Regions from separate parts of the Paenibacillus sp. Soil724D2 genome, predicted to be linked through region 3. Evidence: riboswitches for the same ligand, from Rfam matches in the RefSeq annotation. Region 3 holds a riboswitch; each other region holds the start of a gene.
What was found. A riboswitch is a leader RNA that binds a small molecule or an ion and turns the genes downstream of it on or off. The one in region 3 is predicted to bind ZMP and ZTP.
Positions count from the first base shown of each region.

Region 1: linked by a shared signal. The riboswitch ahead of ASG85_RS13250 (bifunctional 5,10-methylenetetrahydrofolate dehydrogenase/5,10-methenyltetrahydrofolate cyclohydrolase) and the one ahead of ASG85_RS03310 (DJ-1/PfpI family protein) in region 3 are both predicted to bind ZMP and ZTP.
Region 2: linked by a shared signal. The riboswitch ahead of rpiB (ribose 5-phosphate isomerase B) and the one ahead of ASG85_RS03310 (DJ-1/PfpI family protein) in region 3 are both predicted to bind ZMP and ZTP.

Region 1 is NZ_LMRY01000012.1:31,755-38,974, forward strand. Features, by position in the region: gene ASG85_RS13230 (M14 family metallocarboxypeptidase) at 1-203, shown strand, start outside; gene ASG85_RS13235 (hypothetical protein) at 306-515, shown strand; gene ASG85_RS13240 (hypothetical protein) at 559-759, opposite strand; gene ASG85_RS13245 (hypothetical protein) at 1,264-1,443, opposite strand; gene ASG85_RS13250 (bifunctional 5,10-methylenetetrahydrofolate dehydrogenase/5,10-methenyltetrahydrofolate cyclohydrolase) at 1,570-2,421, opposite strand; ZMP/ZTP riboswitch at 2,484-2,563, opposite strand; gene ASG85_RS13255 (FAD-dependent oxidoreductase) at 2,642-4,891, opposite strand; gene ASG85_RS13260 (helix-turn-helix domain-containing protein) at 5,015-5,797, shown strand; gene ytvI (sporulation integral membrane protein YtvI) at 6,260-7,220, opposite strand, start outside.
Region 2 is NZ_LMRY01000031.1:48,166-55,385, forward strand. Features, by position in the region: gene ASG85_RS23720 (ABC transporter substrate-binding protein) at 73-1,896, opposite strand; gene glyA (serine hydroxymethyltransferase) at 2,036-3,286, opposite strand; gene ASG85_RS23730 (TIGR01440 family protein) at 3,346-3,951, opposite strand; gene rpiB (ribose 5-phosphate isomerase B) at 3,967-4,425, opposite strand; ZMP/ZTP riboswitch at 4,529-4,609, opposite strand; gene ASG85_RS23740 (low molecular weight protein arginine phosphatase) at 4,686-5,279, opposite strand; gene ASG85_RS23745 (manganese efflux pump MntP family protein) at 5,336-5,896, opposite strand; gene ASG85_RS23750 (L-threonylcarbamoyladenylate synthase) at 5,961-7,034, opposite strand; gene spoIIR (stage II sporulation protein R) at 7,097-7,220, opposite strand, start outside.
Region 3 is NZ_LMRY01000001.1:707,733-714,952, reverse strand. Features, by position in the region: gene ASG85_RS03330 (Ger(x)C family spore germination protein) at 1-939, shown strand, start outside; gene ASG85_RS03325 (GerAB/ArcD/ProY family transporter) at 966-2,066, shown strand; gene ASG85_RS03320 (Ger(x)C family spore germination protein) at 2,063-3,187, shown strand; gene ASG85_RS03315 (hypothetical protein) at 3,299-3,520, shown strand; gene ASG85_RS03310 (DJ-1/PfpI family protein) at 4,105-4,686, opposite strand; ZMP/ZTP riboswitch at 4,749-4,827, opposite strand; gene ASG85_RS03305 (GlcG/HbpS family heme-binding protein) at 4,978-5,451, shown strand; gene ASG85_RS03300 (sugar phosphate isomerase/epimerase family protein) at 5,512-6,342, opposite strand; gene kduD (2-dehydro-3-deoxy-D-gluconate 5-dehydrogenase KduD) at 6,343-7,095, opposite strand; gene ASG85_RS03290 (DeoR/GlpR family DNA-binding transcription regulator) at 7,114-7,220, opposite strand, start outside.

The DNA of each region.
Region 1 (7,220 bases), on a different contig from region 3:
AGCGATTAGCCCTAGCCAGCAGCTATCAGGCTGTTAAACTGACGGACAGTGACGCGGGTTACAAAGACTGGTTCATCCAACAATTTCGTAGACCCGGCTTTACCGTTGAAGTAGGATTTGGGGTAAACCCCCTGCCAGTGGAGTCTTTCGCAGCACTGTATGAGGAATTGGTTCCTATCCTATTGACAGCGATGGAACTTTAAAATTTGTCATAGACAAGTATAACGAACTTGAGCATGCTTCCCAAGAACCGTTCCGCCCAGACTTCATATACTGAAGGAAGGAAACTGTTGGGAGGCGTGGATATGGCACCACCTAAAGGGAAGGGTAAGGCATCCAAGAAGAAAGAACTTTCATCCAGAGTACAATACACGATGAGGCTTGTGGAGTCGTCCACATGTGCGGTTTGTAAGACACCGTGCACAAGAGGACTTCGGTACTTGGCCATGATGTCTGAGCCAGGAGCCGTTGGTAAAGGTGTTCCGTGTATTTTGACAAGAAGAAAAGTCACCTAATGCAAAAAGTCCACGCCCTTGTTATTTAAGGCGTGGACTTTCTTTATTGCGGGATATGTTCGCTTGGGATGGAACACTTATTTTCAATAAAACGAATTTGATTCTCAAGTCGATTCCGATGCTCTTCTTGTTTTTTGTCGGAAGAGGCTGCTTGCCCTTGGAATTGTTCAAGTTCTTGTTTTAAACTATGCAGGTCAGAGCCCGCATTCGCACAGTCATAATTGCTTTCTAACTGATCGAGCATATATCGGCCTCCTGATATGGAATATTGTTATTTCTTACCTTTCTTGTTGCTGCTCTGATCTTGTGTTCGAGTCGTTGTATTTTGTCTGGCGTGCCCTTGCTGCTTATGATCTTCTGACATTTGGTTGTTCACTCCTTAAAATGTAGGATTTTGGACGGTGCGTGATTATTATAAGCATTCGGCTGAATTTGATACGAAAAAAATAAAAACCCCGCGAGCGATTAAAGATCGTTCGTCAGGGCTGAGCTGTGGATGTGAAATGTTGCCGTTAACTCTAACCTTTCTTATTGGTTTTCTGATCTTGTGCACGTGCCGTTGTATTTTTTTGGGATTGTCCTGTTTTTTTATGAGATTCAGACATGGTTGTTCACTCCTTAAAATGTAGGATTTTTGCGCTGCGAGATTATTATGAGCATTCAGCCGAATTTGATGCGATAAAAATAAAAAGCCCCGCGAGCGATTTGAAATCGATCGTCAGGGCTATGTGCGATGAGTGGGTATGGATTAATGGTTCGGTGTCAGCAATTTATCTTCTAAGGATTGTTTAACCTTCTTGATCGCATCTGTCTCTAATTTGTGGTTTTGGTTAAATTTAGTGCCTGTCAATGCAAGCGCTTCCTTAACCGTCATTTCCACACGAATCAATTCTTCACCTTGCGGGATTTGCACGGAATTGTTGGGCATTTGTATCACTCCTATGTCAACTTTTTGAAGTGGAAACCTTGATTTGATGCACTTTTAATATAACACACCATGTAAGGTTAAACAAGGGTTATTAAGACCTATTTTAGAAAAAAGAATGTCGGAAACTCAAGTTATAAGATTGCTTTTTTCGGCAGCAAGAACGGTGTGTTTGAGCAGCATGGCAATGGTCACCGGGCCAATTCCAGCAGGGACAGGGGTAATTGCACTAGCTTTTTTTAGACAAGCTTCGAAATCGACATCGCCAATGTTGCCAGCATTATATCCAGCATCTAAAACGACAGCACCTTCCTTAATCCATGCTCCTTGAATAAAAGCAGGTTTACCAACTGCTGCAACGACAATATCAGCTAACCCGATAATTAGGGGGAGATTATTTGTTTTTGAATGGCAAATGGTTACGGTTGCGTTTCTATTCAGCAGCATAAGTGATACGGGTTTACCTAGAATCGGACTCCGACCAACGATTACTGCATGCTTGCCTTCAATTGGAATCTGATAATAATCCAGAATAGCTAGAATGGCTGCCGGGGTACAGGATGGAAAGCTGGCCGCTCCAAAAGCATTTTGAGCAAAGCCCAGCAGGGTAACGCCATCCACATCTTTTTCGATCTGAATGGCTTCAAACGCGGCTCTTTCATCAATATGGTGCGGAACCGGATGCTGCAATAAAATACCATGGATCTGAGGATCCGCGTTTAATTGTTGAATAACAGCAATAAGCTCCTCTGTTGTAGTTGCTTTATTTAGGTGGATTCGTCTGGAATCAATGCCTAACCGCTTGCATGCGCTGCTTTTCATACGTACATAGGTTTCGGAAGAAGGGTCATCGCCAACAAGTATGGTAGCTAAACACGGTAAGACACCTCTTACGGACAGTTGGTTGATTCTTTCGACTAGAGTTTCGTTCATGCTTTTCGCGACACGTGTACCATCCAAAATTAATTTTTCTGAATTCATTTTACCCTCAACCCTTCATTTGTTTGTAAAAACATAAAGAGGTAAGGGGGATGAATCCCCCTTACCTCTGCCCAGGCGTACGGCTGTAAGATCAATGTGCTTCCTCATGGGTATCCATGCTTCGCCAGTCACACATCAACTTTTAATTGATCTAATCATAATGGAAGGTTATGGAATACGCAACTCTTATAATGCTTTAAGGGTGTTGATAATTGCTTGATCAACCATAGCAACGAATTTCTATAATTTCTGCCCGTTCCGTCCCGTTCGTCGCTTCAACGACCACACGAAGTCGATCAGTCGTCACAGCTTCCGGCAAAAGATGAACATGATTACGTGTATGATTATCGAGCCTATCAGCGACTGTGGTCCAATCACCGCCGATGAAGGCCTGTATTTTATAGTCTTTGACCAGTTCAGGAATGATCTCGAATTCCGTCCGATGATGATGCAAATTAATTAAATCTTCATTCACGTCATCATTGAAAGTGAGATGTACACTTCGAATCTGCACAGCCTCTGGCCAACTGGCTTCAAGCCATTCAGGCTGGGAGACCTCAAGGCCGGCTGACGACCATAGATGAGGGCCTCCGTAAGGACGCTTATACCCATCGGCAGCTTTATCGGCTGCGAATGCGGATGTGGGTGAGAGCAGACGGAAGCAGATTGGCTTCCGAATGAAGGCATTCGCGCTCCAATCAATGACAGGCTGATGATGATGCATGTCACCGAAATCTGCGCTGTCTTCTGATGCAGCATCATGTTTGAAGGACAGCACGCCCGTTTGTGGTCTAGCGGATAGATGGATGGAAAGCGCCGGGTTGCTTCTGAGAATGATAAAAGCATTCTGAGCGGTTTCAGGATGCCAAGAAAGTGCAGCCTTTACCCACTGTTGAGAACCCTTAGCCACAGCTACTTGAATGGACGTCATCTGTTTGTGCGGGACGTAGTTCTGCGGCTTCCCAGTGCTCCAGAGCTCGACTGTCAGCTCCGTTGCCTCCGAAGCATCCAGCAGCAGCTCGATGCCGTCAATGAACGGATCTGCCGGCACAAGAAGCGCTACATGCGCGTTCAGCGGCAGCACCGACGCAGATTGCTCTAGCGCAAGTTGCGTCAAGGTGCTGGACGCCGTCATCTCTGCGCGTAGCACAAGATCGGCCGCATCCGCGTTCTTCAAACCGAGGACGGCTGCATCCTGTCGAAGCAGCGTCTGCTGAAGCTCGCTCAAGTGGTTGCTGTGCAGCTCGCGTGGGGAGATGCCCTTTGCCGCGCAGAGCGCGGCTCCTGTGCCCGCGGCTTCGCCAATGACGGCACACGTCGCCATGACGCGAGTCGTGCCAAAGGCAACGTGGGACGCGCTGATGTTGCGTCCCGCCATCAGCATATTCGTCACGTTGACGGAGTAGAGGGAACGGAACGGGATATGATAACTGCCGTCCATATGCATATGTTTAGAACCTTTGGCTGTGGCATACATCCCCTGCGGTGGATGTAAATCGATGGACCAGCCACCGAAAGCGACACGGTCTTCAAACTGCTCCTGTGCGATGATATCGTTCTGATTGAGCACGTAGTCCCCAACGAAACGACGATATTCCCTTTTCCCCGGAATGGAGCCGATCCATTCGAGCGTCAGGTTTTCACTCTCGAATTTACCGGAATTTTTGATATAATCCCAAATACCATAGATAACTGAGGACAGCTCATCCCTGATTCGCTCGTTTTCATGAACAACATCGTGCTCACCGCCCCATTCAATCCACCAATAAGCGCAGCCATTATCTCCGCTGCGAATGACGCGTTTCATGGGAATGGACGTTTGAGTGATGTCTTTCGCGAAGCTTGGTGCGATATATTTGACCGGGCGGCCTGCGTCTTTTGTATAGAACAGCAGGGTGCTTCCAAGTGTAATATCGTCCGCGACGAGCGGTGCCCATTCCTCATTAAACTCCTCTTGGGCTTCACGCCCAATACGATACTTCGCACCTGCGAGGAAACCGACTAGCCCGTCACCTGTACAATCAAGGTATACACGGCTATCGAAACGGATACGTCGTTCAGATCCCATCATCCAGCCTGTGACAGAACGAATCGTTCGACTAGTCTCGTCACCATCGGCGTGGACCTCATGGACATCCGTGTTTAAAAACAACGTGATATTCTTCTCTGCTTTGACTTTTTCCAGTACGATGAGGTCCCAGATATAAGGGTTTCCGTCGATATTACGGTACTGATTCTCCACAAATAGTTCACCCATGATGCCGGTTTCTCTAGCATTTCGATGAACTCCGTGAGAGGTAGCGCCGCATACCCAGACGCGAACCTCGCTGCTGGCATTACCGCCAAGTACAGGACGATTTTGGACGAGAGAGACGCTTTGGCCTAACCGAGCTGCAGCGATTGCCGCGCAAACACCTGCTAATCCTCCACCAACTACGGTTATGTCTGATAAAACAATTTCATGTTTCATAACTCAGCACCTCACTAGTTTATAGGATGTCTATAATTTCATTGTATAATATCCTATTTCCATTGAACATGCAGACAGTTACAATAGACATATACTTTATTTCAATATTGAAGGAGTGAAACAGTGTCTATTCGTGATGTGACTATGAAGCTCATCTCCCATGTCTATTGGCACCGTAAAGTGGAATTTATGCTAGAGGAAGATGAGTATCCTTGTTGGACGATATTTGCCGTAGAAGATGGCAGATTCTTCTATCGAGTCGGGGAGCAGAAAGGCGAAGCGAAGTTCGGAGACTTTGTCATATGTCCGCCCCATACCGTGTTTCGGAGGAAAACTCTCGAACCCCTGTCCTTTCACTTCCTGCAGTTTGTATGGTTATCTGAACCCAGTGTTGGCGATGAAGCCTTCTGGAAAGGAAAGTTGACCATTAACGATACAGATCGGTTATCATCCAATTATCGATATTTGAGACAGCTTCCCGGCTGGGATGAAGAGAGCACGCTGCACAAAGAACACATGGTGAACGATCTATTGCGTTTGGTCAAAATGGAGCGTGATCGCAAAGATGACCTTTCCTCAGAAGTCGATTTGTTGATGGAGAAAGCCCGGAGGCACATAACGGAATATGCATATGCAAGCTTATCCCTGTTGGATTTGGCGGTAACTCTGGGACTCACTCCCGTACAATTCACCCGCAAGTTTCGAAAGGCTTTCGGACAAACACCATCTGAGTTTTTGAATGAGATGCGTCTCACAAGAGCTCGGCATTTGTTGGAGGGATCAACGCTTACTTTGGATGCAATTGCCGAGAAATGCGGATTCGAAAACGGCTTTTATCTGAGCCGTGTTTTTACGCAGAAAATTGGCATGGCTCCGTCGATATACCGAAGCAGGCATCGCGTATAAAAAAAGGCGCCAACTTTTCCTTTATGAGGAAGTTGGCGCCTTTTCGTTGATAAGAAAGTATAAGTTTTATACTTTTGTTTGCATCGGTTTCCGGTTTATTGGAGAAATGGGGAAATAGGAAGGAAAGTTGTACAGAGTACAACAATTTCCTTGATTTCTTCTAAATAAGCTGAAGATGTTGTAGGTTATACAACAATTCAGCCTTCTTTCCGGCAAATGGGTTACTTTTGACTGGAATTGATGTATATTATGCAACAATCGCGTGAAAATCGTGAATTGGCCTACGAAATGTTGTACAAAGTGCAGCAACATCACACGATAACCAAATAAAAGGTTACAAAATGCAATTTTACACGGATAAGCATGCGAATGTTTTAACAAAACGCCGGGGCGCAACATACTTTGCATATCATCTATATTAACACTCTCATCCAAGGACTTCGCAACCCGTATGTTCAATCATTAAGGTCCGCTATAAGGTAATTTACCTTGAACATACTCATCCTCTGGCTTACGAATCCAGCGTTGCAGGTAGCCTTGCGTATACAGTGCTTTGATTAGAATGATCAATACAGGCGAAAGGATGACCCCTGCAAATCCAAATAGGGAAAGGGATATAATCATAAAGGCTAAGGTCGTAAAGGCCGATACTCCGAGTGATTCCCCAGTGATCTTTGGCTCCATAATTTGTCTGACGAGGATGACGACCAGGAGTATGGCACTGAGCCAGATCGCTAGAGTCGTTTGACCAACAATAAACAGGTAGATGATCCATGGAATGAACAAAGTGGATACACCAAGCAGCGGAAGTACGTCGAATATGGCTGACAACAACGAGATGGAGAAAGCATTATTAACGCCGAGCAGGAGCAAGGCGAAAAACACGACAATGAATGTTAAAGAGATTAGTTTGGCTTGCGCTTTTATGTAGGAGACGATCCCCTTCACGACATTTTCTTTGAGAAAAAAGAAAACGGATTTGAAGGTTTTTGGTGTTTTTTCACCTGCGAGGCGTTTCCAAGAATCAATTTCAATGCTAAGGAAGTAAGCTAAGATAATCCCGACGATGAAGTTAAACATGAAGGTTGAGAAGGATGTCAACGAGGCTACCAATCCTGATAAGAAAGCAATGATAAACTTGGAGGCATTGCCGGCGAATTGCCCAGCATAATCTTTGGCTTTCGCAATAACGTCAGGTGGCAGCGCTTGGAATTGGTTATTCAATTCGCTAATTTTTTGCACAATTTGATCATTGAAAACGGCTTGATATTCATCCACCTTATCGACAAGACTCATGATCTGGCTAGTGAAAATGACAGCGGCACCGGCAAGTGCGCCAAGGATAATAAGGACGAATACTAAGGTCGAAATCGCTGATGCGATTGACTTACGTATCCCTTTACGGTTCAAAAACCTAGCAAAA
Region 2 (7,220 bases), on a different contig from region 3:
GTGAATATCCATTTTACACGAAAAAACCACTAGGATTTTTCATCCGAGCGGTTTTGGTATAACAGGATCAGCTCAATCTACGATTTCGGGGCAGAACCAGATGCTCTTGAAATCGAACCAACCGAGCGTATTGAACGAAATACCTTGAAGATGCGGGCTATACACTAATTGTTGAGTCGTATGAAGAAGAAATAAGACCGATTGGTTTTGCGATAATAATCCTTGCATCGAGCGGATTCGTTGTAAACGTACCTGACTGTCTGGCTCTGCTTCGATTGAGGCAATGGTTTCATCGAACGTTCTGCGCTGCTCATCGGTCGCGTATACGCGCAGCGCTAAGTTGCCTATCTTATACATCTCAATCAGACAACGGGCCTCATCGTCATCTGCGACAACCCCGCCGACAATAATATCTGCACATTGCATCTTATCCACCTTGGACATTTCCTCAAAAGAATATTCCTGTAGAGCTACCTGTATTCCGATGTCGAGGCATCGAGCATGAACCCATTCAGCTAGGGCACGGTTTTTTGGAGTGAAAATCATCGTTATCGGCTGGCCTTCATATCCGCATTGATTCAGTAATTCTCTAGCTCGTTCAGGCTGGTTATCTTCCGGCAATTCGATTGGTGAATCGGTCGGCAAGAAATCGGCGGCAGGTATCGCATTATATAGCCCCAGTTCCTTAATCATACCGCTACGATTAAGTACTAGCTGAAGTGCTTGACGAAAATGGATATCCTGCTGAGGCCCACCCTTTCGTAAATTAAAGACCAGCATGCTAGAACCCAGCATCATGATTTCTTTTTTGCACCAATGCGCGGGTGCCGGCTGTTTAGAATGGCTGAGCTTACCCATTTGGAAGTTTAGCTGCTGCCACCTTCGCTCACTCACCATTTCCGGAACGCAAAGCAGTTCGATACGATCCAGGTGGGCGGACTCCCGGTAATAATCCTCGAACGCTTCGAATGTGACGCCCCCCTCATCATACCTCGTAATCCGGAACGGACCCGTCCCGACGGGCAGCATGCCTGGATCGCTTACTTTCTGAGCGCTGTACACATCAGCCGGTACGATCGCGGCTTGAAAGGAACTTACATAATGAGGAAACATATAATTCGGCGCTTTCAACTCGACTCTAACGGTCAGCCGATCCACTGCGCGGATATCTCTGACGGATTCCAGCAGCCACCGGTTTGGAGAGTCTTCCGTGCCGAGCGTACGCACCCGATTAAGCGAAAAGACCGCATCTGCCGAAGTCATCTCTCGACCATGATGGAATCGCACTCGCTTACGCAAATAAAAAGTCCAGATTGTTGCATCTTCATTGCATTCCCAGTCATGCGCCAAACCTGGCTCCAAGCTGCCGCATGCAGGATCAAAATAGATCAGCGTATCGAAAGCCTGTTTTACCAAATGGAGATCGCCTGAGAAGAGCACATCTACAGGGTCTAGGGTCAAAACTCTCATCTGCATCGGCAATCGAAGGGTTTCAGTATCGCCAGGCTCAAGGGTCCCTCTATACCCAAAGTAACTTCCTAACCAAGCTAAGAATCGATCCATGACTCCGGAATCCAATCCTTCAATTTGAAACAAACTCATTGCGCTGTTCAAATTCCCCTGTTCAACATGCAATTTCGCTTCCGCAAACAAAAGATCTTCGACCGAAGCCAGAAACCGAATCGTAGAACGATTGCCGCGCCCGCGACCTGGTGTCCAGGAAATCCATGCCATCTCAACCATCTTGCGAATCAATATCTTCACATTTCGTTCCGTACAATACAGGTAACCGGCTATTTCTTCAACGGACACGGGCACATCCATATCGGTTTGTTGAAAATTGTGAACCCGCATCATGGTTGTTTTCAACTGCACGTACTGTAAAACAAGCTGCATGGATGCAACCTCCTTTTACACGAATTACCAAGAAGTATAGGTCTGCCCCCATACTTTCGTCAACAGTCCCTGGACGGATAAAAGGATGAAAAAAAAGCCGACTCCAGAGAGCCGGCCTGAACCTATTTTTAAATCAGAATTAGTAAGTTAAACCTGGGTAAAGCGGATATTGCGCTGTCAGGTCCTTCACTAAGCCGCGTGCTTTCTCAAGAACAGCTTCATCTTTCGGGTTTTTGAGGGTAAGTCCAATTACTTTCGCGATTGTTTTCATCGCTTCTTCATTCATACCGCGGGATGTTACAGCCGGTGTACCTAGACGGATACCGCTAGTGATGAACGGGCTTGTTGGGTCAAAAGGAATCGCGTTTTTGTTTGCAGTAATGCCAATTTCGTCTAGAACGTGTTCAGCGTCTTTACCCGAAATGTTCAAGTTACGCAAATCGATCAGCATCAAGTGGTTATCCGTACCGCCGGAAACAAGGTTAATCCCTTCAGCTGTTAAAGCAGTCGCCAATGCTTGCGCATTGTTGATCACGTTTTGTCCGTATGTTTTGAAATCTGGTTGCAGAGCTTCACCGAAGGAAACAGCTTTAGCTGCGATAGTGTGCATCAAAGGACCACCTTGAGTACCAGGGAAAACGGCTTTATCGATCGCTGCTGCCCAAGCTTTGCGCGTAAGAATCATACCGCCGCGAGGACCGCGAAGCGTTTTGTGCGTTGTTGTCGTTACGAAATGTGCGTGCGGCACTGGGTTCGGATGCAAACCAGCAGCAACAAGACCCGCGATATGCGCCATATCGACGAAGAACAGCGCGCCTACATCATTTGCGATGGAAGCCAAAGCTTCGAAATCAATCGTGCGCGGGTAAGCACTTGCGCCAGCTACGAGCATGCGAGGCTTGTGTTTGAACGCAGCTTTACGAACATCGTCGTAATCAATGCGGAAATCTTTTTCGCTTACGCCATAAGCAACGAAGTTGTAGAGAATACCAGAAGCATTCACTGGACTACCGTGCGTTAAGTGACCACCATGTGCCAGGTTCATACCCAGTACCGTATCTCCAGGGTTTAGAGCTGCCAGGTAAACAGCCATGTTGGCTTGTGCGCCGGAATGCGGTTGAACGTTCGCGTGCTCAGCACCGAAAAGCTCTTTTGCACGATCGCGAGCGATATCTTCTACGATGTCTACGTACTCGCAGCCGCCATAGTATCTTTTGCCAGGGTAACCTTCAGCATATTTGTTCGTTAGTACTGTACCCATAGCTTCAAGAACAGCTTGGCTAACGATGTTTTCGGATGCAATAAGCTCGATTTTGTCACGTTGACGGGCAAGCTCAAGGTTCATCGCTTCTACAATTTTTGGATCTTGTTTGCTCAAAAAGTTTGTCATTTTAAATTCCTCCTACAGGGTAGTCTTATTTGTTAAGTCTTTATTCATAGAGGTAATGGCTAACAATCCGCATCGGGTGCGGCTGTTTGATAGAGTTGTTCCGCTTCATCAGGTAGGTAAACAGCTCTTGTACCGCCAATCAACTTAGGCCGGGTAAAAGCCATCGTCACATAGGCATGGCCAATGTTTCGGACCGGCGGCCTTGCCGGCACAGCTACTCGGCGCAAATGCATCCCAATAAGCGTGCTGCCAATATCGATGCCGGCATGTGCCTGAATCGTCTCGACAACGACCGGCTTCGCGAAATGGCGGTACGCATAGGAGGCCATCGAACCTCCGGCCTTTGGCACCGGAATGACAGAGACAGGCTCAAGCTGAGGCGAATGCAATAGCAGCTCTTCCTCAATAACGATTGCACGGTTCAAATGCTCGCAGCATTGAAAGGCTAAGTGCAGCCCGAACTCGCGGCTTATGCTCTGCGCCGTTTCAAAGATCGGCTTGGCGGCATCCAGCGTTCCTGATGTACCGATCCTATGCCCGAGAATTTCACTCGTGCTTGTCCCGATAATCAGAATTTGACCCGATCTGAGATTGCCGACTTTGACCAATTCCCGAAGATTTGTTTCCAAAGCCTCGGCAACATTAGAAAGAATGGAATCTGTCATCATGATCCCCCGTTCCTATGGATGCAGTGTGAAACGGTCTTCGATACTTTGCACTTTGTTAATGCGATTCTGGTGACGAACACCTTGAGAAAACTCGGTTTCGAGCCAGATTTTCACGATTTCCTCAGCTACACCCGGTCCAATAACACGTTCACCTAAGGCTAGTACGTTCGTATCATTGTGTTCACGCGTCGCTTTCGCTGAGAAAAGATCATGTACGAGTGCACAACGGATGCCCGGAACTTTATTCGCGGCAATCGACATCCCGATACCCGTTCCGCAAATCAGAATACCTTTATCAGCTTCGCCTGATACCACTTGCTCACAAACTTTAAGCGCATAGTCGGGATAATCGACCGAATCTGCACAGCTGCAGCCATAATCGACGACTTGGTGACCTAATGACTCAATAAAAGGAATGATAACATCTTTCAAACGATAGCCTGCATGATCCGCACCTAAGGCAATTTTCATGAATAGAACGCTCCTTTGCTTGTTCGAATTCGACCATCCTATTATATCCCAAAGCTCACCAGAAAACGAAAAAAAGAGCGGACACGCTAGAAAACGCGCGTTGCTCTTTTGCCCAGGCGACCGGCCGTATAGCTCAATGCTCCATTGTGGTTGCTCCCACTCGTCGCCAGTTACATTGAGTCTTGATTGATACCTCTATTTTATCGCATTCTACCCCATGTGTAAAGATGTATCCGCAATTCGTATATCTAGAACCTGGGTTATTTGGAGCCTTCATTTCGTGCACGTATTTTCTGAACCAATTTATCTAAACTCCCGCTGATTTCCTCAGCCGTTTGTCGGTAAATCTCTATGGAACCTCCGAACGGGTCAGAAATATCAAAGTCAGGAATCGCATGTTCAAGCTTAAAAATGCGGTTTCTTTCTTCTACAGAAACTGCTTGTGAAAGAGCCTGTTTGAGCTGAAGCTCCGTAACGAGCTGCTCCCTTTCCTCAATCGCCTGTAAAATATGAGCGTCATCCTCTACGTACTCTTTGAGCGTAAAAGTCTTCTCAATCGCATCCGGAAACCGCTGGATAACCGTACGCTTATGCCCCATCGTCATCGTCAAAATGAGATCAGCCCAATTCACTTCAGACTCTTGGATCGCCAAAGAACTAATGGGCTCCTTGAATCCCGCTTCCTGTAAAAGCGATGCACTATTTCGGGAAATTGGACCGCCCGTTACCGCGGATACCCCTGCTGAACGAACCTCCGCCGCAAGCCCTTCTTGGTGCACTCTGATACGCAGCAAACCTTCTGCTAATGGACTGCGGCACGTATTTCCTGTACAAACAAATAGAATTCGCAACATGATCCCTCCTAATCGTAAGCATAAGCTAAGATGAAAACTTTCTATACCCTATTGTATCACAGTAAAAACTTGATCCCAAAGGTGAGCAAAATTAGCCCGCCAAACGCCTCACCATACTCGCCTACCCAGCCGCTTACCCGCCTGCCAATCAATAAACCTGCAATAGATAGCAAGCCTCCAAACAAACCAAATATCAGCACCGTCAACACGATGTCTGTAGCAAACATACCTAGGGATACACCAACAGAGAATGAATCAATACTGACACTAAGTGAGAAGATCGTTAATCCCCAAGCTGACCTATGATCAAATGAAGTTGCTTCTTCTCCACGAATCGAACTATACACCATATGCGATCCCAAAAGAATGAGTAAACATCCCCCAGCCGCTGTAGCGACATTCCCGAGCAGCAATGAAACATATTGCCCCATAAACATACCCATCAAAGGCATGAGAACGTGAAATATACCAATCACGAAGCTAATTTTCATAATATCAATCAAACGAATACCCTTCATCCCTATGCCAATCCCTAAGGAAAAAGCATCCAGGCCTAAAGCAATCGCCATAATAATAATTGTTACCAGCTGCCCAAACTCCACCCCAGATGCGAGCATAGCACTATCCCCCTTGTCCACGTTTCTCTCTCAAGATATGCGGACAAACAGGGAATCATGCTAGCTAAACACGTACAAGCCGATGACCGGCTGCTTTACGAAGTCGATTCATAACCGCAAGGCCAATCCCCGTTTCTGGACAACCCTCTGCAGCAATATATTGAATACCTTCTTGATCAAATTGCCTTAACGCAGCATAAAGATCCTGAGCGATTGTTTCCGGTTGCGATAACGATCCGCAGGCAATAACCAAATCAGCATGGTAACGAGAGGCTCTCTCCTCAAAAGTAAGAATACCCGTTGACTCACCACGCGCCTTAGCTGCATCAAGATCGTTTTGGATCCATTCAGCAACAGCTTCTGTATCTCCACCTTGAACGATATGCATAAATCCTTTTGGTGCGTAATGTGTGTACTTCATCCCAGGAGCACGCGGTGTTTCGGAATCTTGCACCTCTTCCCGCTCTGGCTCATGAATCCGAATAGTAGGCAGTGCCGATTGCAGCTGCTCTGCCGTAACACCACCGGGACGCAAAATGTACAGCTCATCATTTACAAGCTCGATCACAGTTGACTCGACACCAACTCCCGTTGCACCACCATCTACGATCCCGCCAATCCGACCATCCAAATCATCTCTGACATGTGAGGCGAGTGTTGGACTAGGTCTGCCTGAGCTATTGGCACTCGGCGCGGCTATGGGAAGTCCCGCTTCACGAAGAAGCTGCAAAGCCACGGGATGATCCGGAATTCGCACACCCACAGTCTTTAGACCAGCGGTAACTAACGGCGAAATGCCACCTGTTTTCACAGGCAGCACAATGGTAAGAGGACCCGGCCAGAAAACCTCCATAAGCTGGCGATGATCCGACGTTACACGATCAGAAAGAATTAAACTTGAAAGCTGTTCGACATCGGCAATATGGACAATGAGGGGGTTATCCGAAGGCCGACCTTTTGCTGTGAAAATCCCTTCAACCGCTGCCGTATTCGTAGCATCTGCCCCAAGACCATATACTGTCTCTGTAGGAAAGGCTACTGTTTGACCACTTTGGAGAAGCAGGGCTGCTTCAGCCAAATAGCCACTTATCTCGGTCCCTTTCCCCTGATCCACTTTCCAGTATTTTGTCACGATCATCTATCATCCTAACTTCAAATAAAATTCTGATCCTCAAACAAACACACACGGGGTGAATTTTCTTAGCTGAACCACGATACAATCTTCTTCACCATTTCCCAGATAAAAAACTTAACTTGTGGCTGCTTTGCATCAACGGATTCCGTTTTTTCTTCCTCTTGTGTAGCTTTACTGTCTTTAACGACA
Region 3 (7,220 bases):
AAAACGCGTGAAATTGGGGTGACCCCACAAACGAATCGTCAGTCGAGAGAGAAACAGGACAGTTATGCGCCGGGCGTTTTCCAGGGCAGAAGTATTCAAGTCGTACTGGTCTCCAAACGAATACTACAGCAAGAAAACTGGTTTCAATTAACCGATATTTGGTTTCGCGATCCCAAAAACCCGTTAACTTCCAGGGTTATTGCCTTCGATGGACCTATTTCTGAAATTATTCACTTAAATCCGAAAGACCAACCCATGCTGCCTTTATTACTTAGGGATATGGTCGAAACGAAGAATACCCGATCGGAAACGGTAAAGACGACTTTGCAGGAGCTGCACAATCAAATGCGCGAAAAGGGTCAAACTCCCTACATCTCCGAAGTTCGCTTGCTGAATAAACAAATTGCGATGACGGGTATAACACTGCTGGATAATAAAGGGAATTTCGCCGATTCTCTGAACATACAGGAAAGTATTCTACTGCAAATTTTGCAAAATAGGACAAAGCGGGCGGTTAGTTTGACACTTCCCATTCCCGGACAAGTGAAGATCGGGCCGTTCCACACAGATAAATTAAGTCTAAATGCTGAAAAAATAAAAACGAAAGTCAAGACTTCCTACAAAAATGACAAGTTTCAATTCGATATCCATATTACCATGCGCGTTGGTCTATCAGAGCTAACGTTCCCTTACGATGTGAGAAGTCAAGGAAAAGATTTGGAGAATAAAATTAATATTCAATTACAAAAGCAGTTGGAAAGTCTCATACACAAAATACAAGCGGATAAAATTGATCCGATGGGGCTTGGGCTTTATGCCCGAGCGCATGAATATAGCCATTTCAAGAAAGTGGAAGATAATTGGGGTGAGACGTTGGCCAAAGCTGACATTCATGTTTCCGTGAAGACAACCATAGGAGCTATGGGAACAGTGAAGTAAAAGATTAACTCGGAGGGGGACAGCAAGTGAAAAAATATGGCTTGAATGAAATCACCTTCATGCAGTATATCTTTCTCAACTTTGGTATGGTATTGAGCATCGGTTTTTTGTCGCTGCCGCGCGTATTATCCGAAAAAGCAGGTACGGCTGGCTGGATTGCTCTTATCGTCGTTTGGGTTATTTCCATGGCAGCGAGTTTAATCGTCGTACAAGTGATGAAAAGGTATCCTGACGGGACTTTGCTGGATTTAGTGACAGTGTATTTGGGTAAAGGGGCAGGCAAAGTTGTGGCCATCCTATTTGCCCTGTATCTCTGTTACTACGGATACACGGGGCTTGTATATACCGTATTGATTGTTAAACAATATCTTTTGCAGCAAACTCCAGCTTATATCATTATGATTCTGCTGCTCATTCCCACTTATGTCATTGTGCGAAACGGACTTCGCATTTTGGGCAGATATGTGGAATTGGTTATGCTTCTATCTTTATGGATTCCTATTGTGTATTTACTTCCGCTTAAGGATGCCCATTGGCTGCGGCTGTTTCCTGTACTTAAGGAAGGATGGGAGCCTGTATTCGCGGCGGTACCGAGCACTTTTTATTATCATATCGGATTCTCAACCACGTTTATCTTGTATCCGTTTCTCAAAAATAAGCGGATGGCCTCCATCGGTCTTGTTATCTCGTATACATTGACAATGCTTATGTATTTATTCATTACCATTATCTGTTTCGCCTACTTCAGCACAGATGAAATTATGGAATACAACGAACCTACGATCAATGTATTGAAAACGATCGAGTTTACATTTATATCAAGGATCGAAGTCATATTTATCGCGTTTTATCTTCTTATCTTTTCATTGTCTTGGATACCTACGATGTACATGAGTGTTTTTTGTACAACTTGGCTAATCGGAAAGCAAGACCACCGTAATCATTTACGGCTGCTATGGGTGTTCATTGCCGTAGGCACGTTTTTCTTTATGCCTACTGTTTTTCAGAGTGAAAAGATGAATACTTTACTTGGTCAGATCGGTTTGGGTGTTGAGTACATAGCCCCTGTTTGTTTACTTTTATATGTAAGTATACATGATCGATTTAAGTGGAGGAAGCACTTATGAACAAGCGGATGCTGAATGTTATATTCATCTTCTTGCTTGTTTCTTTCGTCCCTGGATGCAGAGATCGGTTAGATTTGGAAAATGCTACAAACAATCTCGCCTTAGGGGTGGATTTAGATAATGAAGACAACTTACTTTTTTATTTGCATAATCCCGTGCACGGCAGAGGTATTAAGAATGAAAATCTAATAGTCAAAGTAGAGTCGCAAACGATTCGACAAGCAAGGGGAAAACAGGATGAACGAGCACCAGGTGTAATTACAGGTAGAAAGGTTCAGGTCATGCTTATCGGAAAGCGCATCCTCGAGCACGAAGATTGGTTCCAGATGCTTGATGTCTTCTTTCGCGATATGAAAAATCCATTAACACCAAGGATCATCGCTGTTAATGGACCTATTTCCGACATTATGTACTTAAATCCGAAAGATCAACCCATTTTACCCTTATTGCTTCGGGGGATGATTGATACGAAGAGTGCTAGATCGGAGACGGTACAAACAACGCTGCAGAATCTGCATTGGCAAATGTTTGAAAAAGGAGTGACGCCCTATATCTCAGAAATTCAGTTGGACAAGGCCAAACGGATCATGCTAACTGGCGCAACGCTGCTGGATCATAAAGGGAAATATAAAGCTTCTCTGGACAAAGAGGAAACCATTTTACTTCAAATATTGAATAAAAATGCAAAGAAGTCTGTTAACTTAACACTTACGATTCCTGGGCGTGAAAAGAGTGGTCCCATCCAAACAGACCATGTAAGTATTATGGTTCAAAGCATGAAAAGGAAGGTTAAGACTTCATACCAACAGAACAAGTTTAGGTTCGATATCAATATTACAATGCCAGTTGATCTTACTGAACTTTTGTTCCCTTTTGATGTGCGAAAGAATGGCAAAGAGTTAGAGGGATTGATTTCTGAACAAGTGAAAAAGAAATTCGAGAACCTCATCAAGAAGATACAGGAGCAGCATATAGATCCTATCGGGCTTGGTCTCAACGCACGGGCTCATGAATATAGAAAATACAAGAAAGTAGAGGAACATTGGGGAGAAGCGCTATCAAAGGCTGACATTCATATTTCCGTTAAGGTAAATATACGAAGCATGGGGCCTTTGAAGTGAATGGACTAGGAGTTGGTACTCCGCTTTGAAAGATAGTCGAATGGATTGGAAGTAAATATTTGCGTTTTTCTTCTTATGCCTTTACACTTAAAACAAAAATGGAGTGGTGAAATGAGTAAAGGTAAAGTTTGGAACAAGGGTAAGCGCAACGGGGGTGGCGGACCAGCGCCTGGAACGGGTTATAAGGAAAAGCTAGCAGCCACCATGCAAGCGGAAGGTAAACCAGTTGAAATTATCGATCTTAAGAATCCGATTAATCAGGTTCAACGCATGAATCGTGAGAATTGGGTCGAGAGACCCGTTCGTGTTAATCGTGAACAACCTAAAAAATAATGCTGATAAGCCTATCCAGACACTTTATGAGTGTTGGGTGGGCTTATTTATTTGTTTTGGGTCAGGCGGGAGTGGAGTTTACCCATTGCTTGGAAGATGAAGATAGGGATTCGGCTCGAGTGAGGGTGGATTTCCAGGTTTACAGTGGATGTGGGGAATAGGGGAGAGAATTGTTGTACAGCGTACAACAATTCCTATCCATTCACCTGGGCTAAAGTGAAGATGTTGTATTTCGTACAACAATTCAGCCTAATTTCCTGCTAAAATGCTACTTTTGGCTGGAATTGTTGTATTTGGTGCAACAATCGCGAGGAAAATGTGGATTCCCTCGCTTAATGTTGTATAAAATGCAACAACATTACATGGATGAGCGAGTAAGTAAACAAATATTTGAACATATACGTCTTGGCTACAGGTATACACATTCACCCAAACACCCAAACACCTAAATACCCAACACCCAACACCCAACACCCAACACCCAACACCCAACACCCAACACCAACACCAAAACCAAAACCAAAACACTCTCTCGCTCAAACTAATGTAAGCCGTTTATCCTTAGTCAGCTTATTACTCCAAATTCACATTAAACAACTGTCCGCTTGATAGTAGGGGTAATCCATCTTTTGTTGAACCTGCTGCACGAAAAGTGAATCAGTAAGAGATTCAATGACGAATAATCCTAAATCAATAGAGGCTGAAACGCCGCCACCGGTAAAGAGATTTCCGTCTCGGACGATTCGTTTTTTAACGACTTCGGAACAGTATGGTGTCAATAACTCGTAGGCGGAAGGATTGGTGGTTGCTTTTTTTTCATGTAGGAATCCGGCTGCACCTAGTAACAAAGCACCTGTGCATACAGAAACCTTGTAAGTCACATTAGCTGAGGTTTGAAGCCAAGTGATGAAGGCAGAGTCGAATCTAAGGCTTCTCGTTGAAAATCCGCCAGGTACGAACAAGAGATCATAATCCGATAGATCGGGATAGACATGTGTTACCTTAACGGTTAAGCCTCGGTCGTCCGTAATTTCCTCCTTATTGGAGCAGAAATCCCAAGTGACGTTCTCTTTGGCCCCCATAATCCCCATCCATGTGATAGCTTCATAGAAGCCAGCGAAGTCTAACGTGGTCATTCCATCGAATAGTACGAATGCCATTTTCATAAACAGCCACCTGACCTTTCAATTGTCATAGAAGCACAAAAAAGCATTTGATTAAGGATCAAATACTTTGCCCAGGCGTACGGCTGTTTGCGATGTGCTCCCTCATGGTTATCCATGTTTACGCCAGTCACACATCGATTTAATTTTTATAATCTTACAATTGCCCGCACCGAAATACAATATCTTTTTTCAAGTGACGACCATGACATAAACCCTTCACGTCCCCATATGAATGGAAGAGGCGTTTGTTGCGCACGTCATAATGGCAGTAAAGCAGGGAGGGATTGACTTATGAAATCGGTTTTTAAGCTTGAAGTAGAGGAAGCGAGGGTCATGATCGCAGCAGGCATACAAGCGGCAATAGAAGCGAATGCAGCCGAAACGATATGTATCGTAGACGATGGCGGGTATCTAATTGCGTTAGAAAGAATGAATGGCGCTCGCAATACGAGCCCTGAAATCGCCATAGCAAAGGCGTTTACAGCTAGCGGTCACAGGCGCTCTACGCATTTGTTCAATCAACCCGGTGGCCCAGCGACCATCCATGGTGAGGCATTTGGTATTCATGCCATGATGCCTGGTAAATTTGCTATCTTCGTCGGGGGGCTTCCGATTGTGGTGAACGGGAGTGTCATTGGCGGAGTCGGTGTAAGTGGAGGGAATGGAGAGGATGACATTGCGGTGGGGGTTGCGGCGTTAAAGGCGCTGCAGTCTTATTTGGGTAACACGTATGAAGTCATGACAGAGCCTGATATAAAGAAATAGGCATCTTTTCAAAAAGGAAAGCCCCAGTCCCTCTGATGATAGAGAGAAAAGGGCTTATTTTTAACTCATAAGGCTTCTTACATATTGAAAAGTTTCATCAAGCGTATCATCAGCAAGCTGTTCTAAGGAGATGTCGATCCCCGGTTTTACCCGGTGCAGCATCTCTAAGAACGTTTTCGTTTGGAAAATACCCTTACCGGATCGTACCTCTTGCCGTTTGTTGTTCTGAATGACAACATCTTTAAGATGGGCAAGGACGATACGGTCACCGAAAGCAGCAAATGCCTGTTCCAGAAAAATTTCTTGTGACTCAACAGCAGTAGGTGGCATTAGATTCACTGGATCAAACACAACCCCCAGATTACTGGAAGGAATCTCATCCAAAATCCGAACCATTTTCTCAGTACTAGACAACGTGTGAGTGAAAACAGGTTCGAGTCCGATGAAGACACCCCAACGTTCCGCTTCTTCCGCTAATTCTTCAACTGTTTGCTTGAGGGTTGTCCATCCCATGGCCTCATAAAGCTCGGAATCCTGTGAGAGGTACGTCGTTAGGTCAGCTGTTTCCGTCGCAACGATAGAGGTACCAAAGTCTCTGGCGAAACGCAGATGCTCTTTGAACCGGTTGATTTCATGACGCCGCTGCTGGGGATCAGGATGAATCGGGTTAATATAACAGCCAAGCACGCCAATCCGGATACCAGCACGGTGGAATTGCTCGCCAATGTGGTTGGCCAGAGCAGGGCTGAGCCTACCGAGGCTGGTGTCAAAATCACTGATTGCTTTGCTGAGTGCCAGTTGAACGAAGTCAATGCCTCGTCCGCTTAGCTTCTCTGTTAATTGCTTCAATGGAAGATGGCCGACGGTATGGGCTAACGTACCGATTCCCATCTATCTAGCCATCCATCCGCCGTCCACGCACAGTACGTGTCCGTTCATATAATCCGATGCATGCGATGACAAGAACACAACAGGACCTTTCAAATCCTCGGGAGAGCCCCAACGGCCTGCCGGAATTCGGTCTGTAATGGATTGTGTACGTTTCTCATCTTTGAGGATAGGAGCTGTATTATTCGTCGTCATGTAACCAGGGGCGATGGCATTGATCTGGATACCTTTCCCGGCCCACTCGTTCGCTAAAGCTTTGGTCACGCCAGCTATAGCATGTTTACTCGCTGTGTAGCCAGGAACATTAATGCCTCCTTGGTAGGTTAGCATGGAAGCGATGTTCACGATCTTGCCGCTGCCGCGCTCAATCATGTGACGGCCAATTAGCTGACATAAGAAGAAGGCAGAGTTCAAGTTCAGATCAATGACATCGTGCCAATCTTGACGTGCATGGTCAACAGCCGGCGTACGTCGGATGATTCCGGCATTATTCACGAGAATATCGATGCCGTCGTAGATACCGTTAGCTTTATTTACAACATCCTCAAGGATGTCTTCGTTGCTAAGGTCAGCTGCGATCAGCTCGGCTTTGCCGCCTAGTGCTCGGATGGCTTCTACCGTTTGAACGCTTTCGGAAGAGGATACAGCAATGACATTTGCTCCTGCTTCAGCAAGGCCAATGGCCATGGCTTGACCAAGACCGCCGGAAGCGCCGGTTACGAAGGCTGTTTTGCCTGTTAAATTAAAAAGTGTCATGAAGGTTACTCCTTTTTACTATTGAGTTACGATCTGAATACCAGCATCACGGTATTGCTTGGCAATTTCAGCGGGTAGGGCACTGTCTGTTAGGATCATAGCAACTTCAGACAAGGAAGCGAACG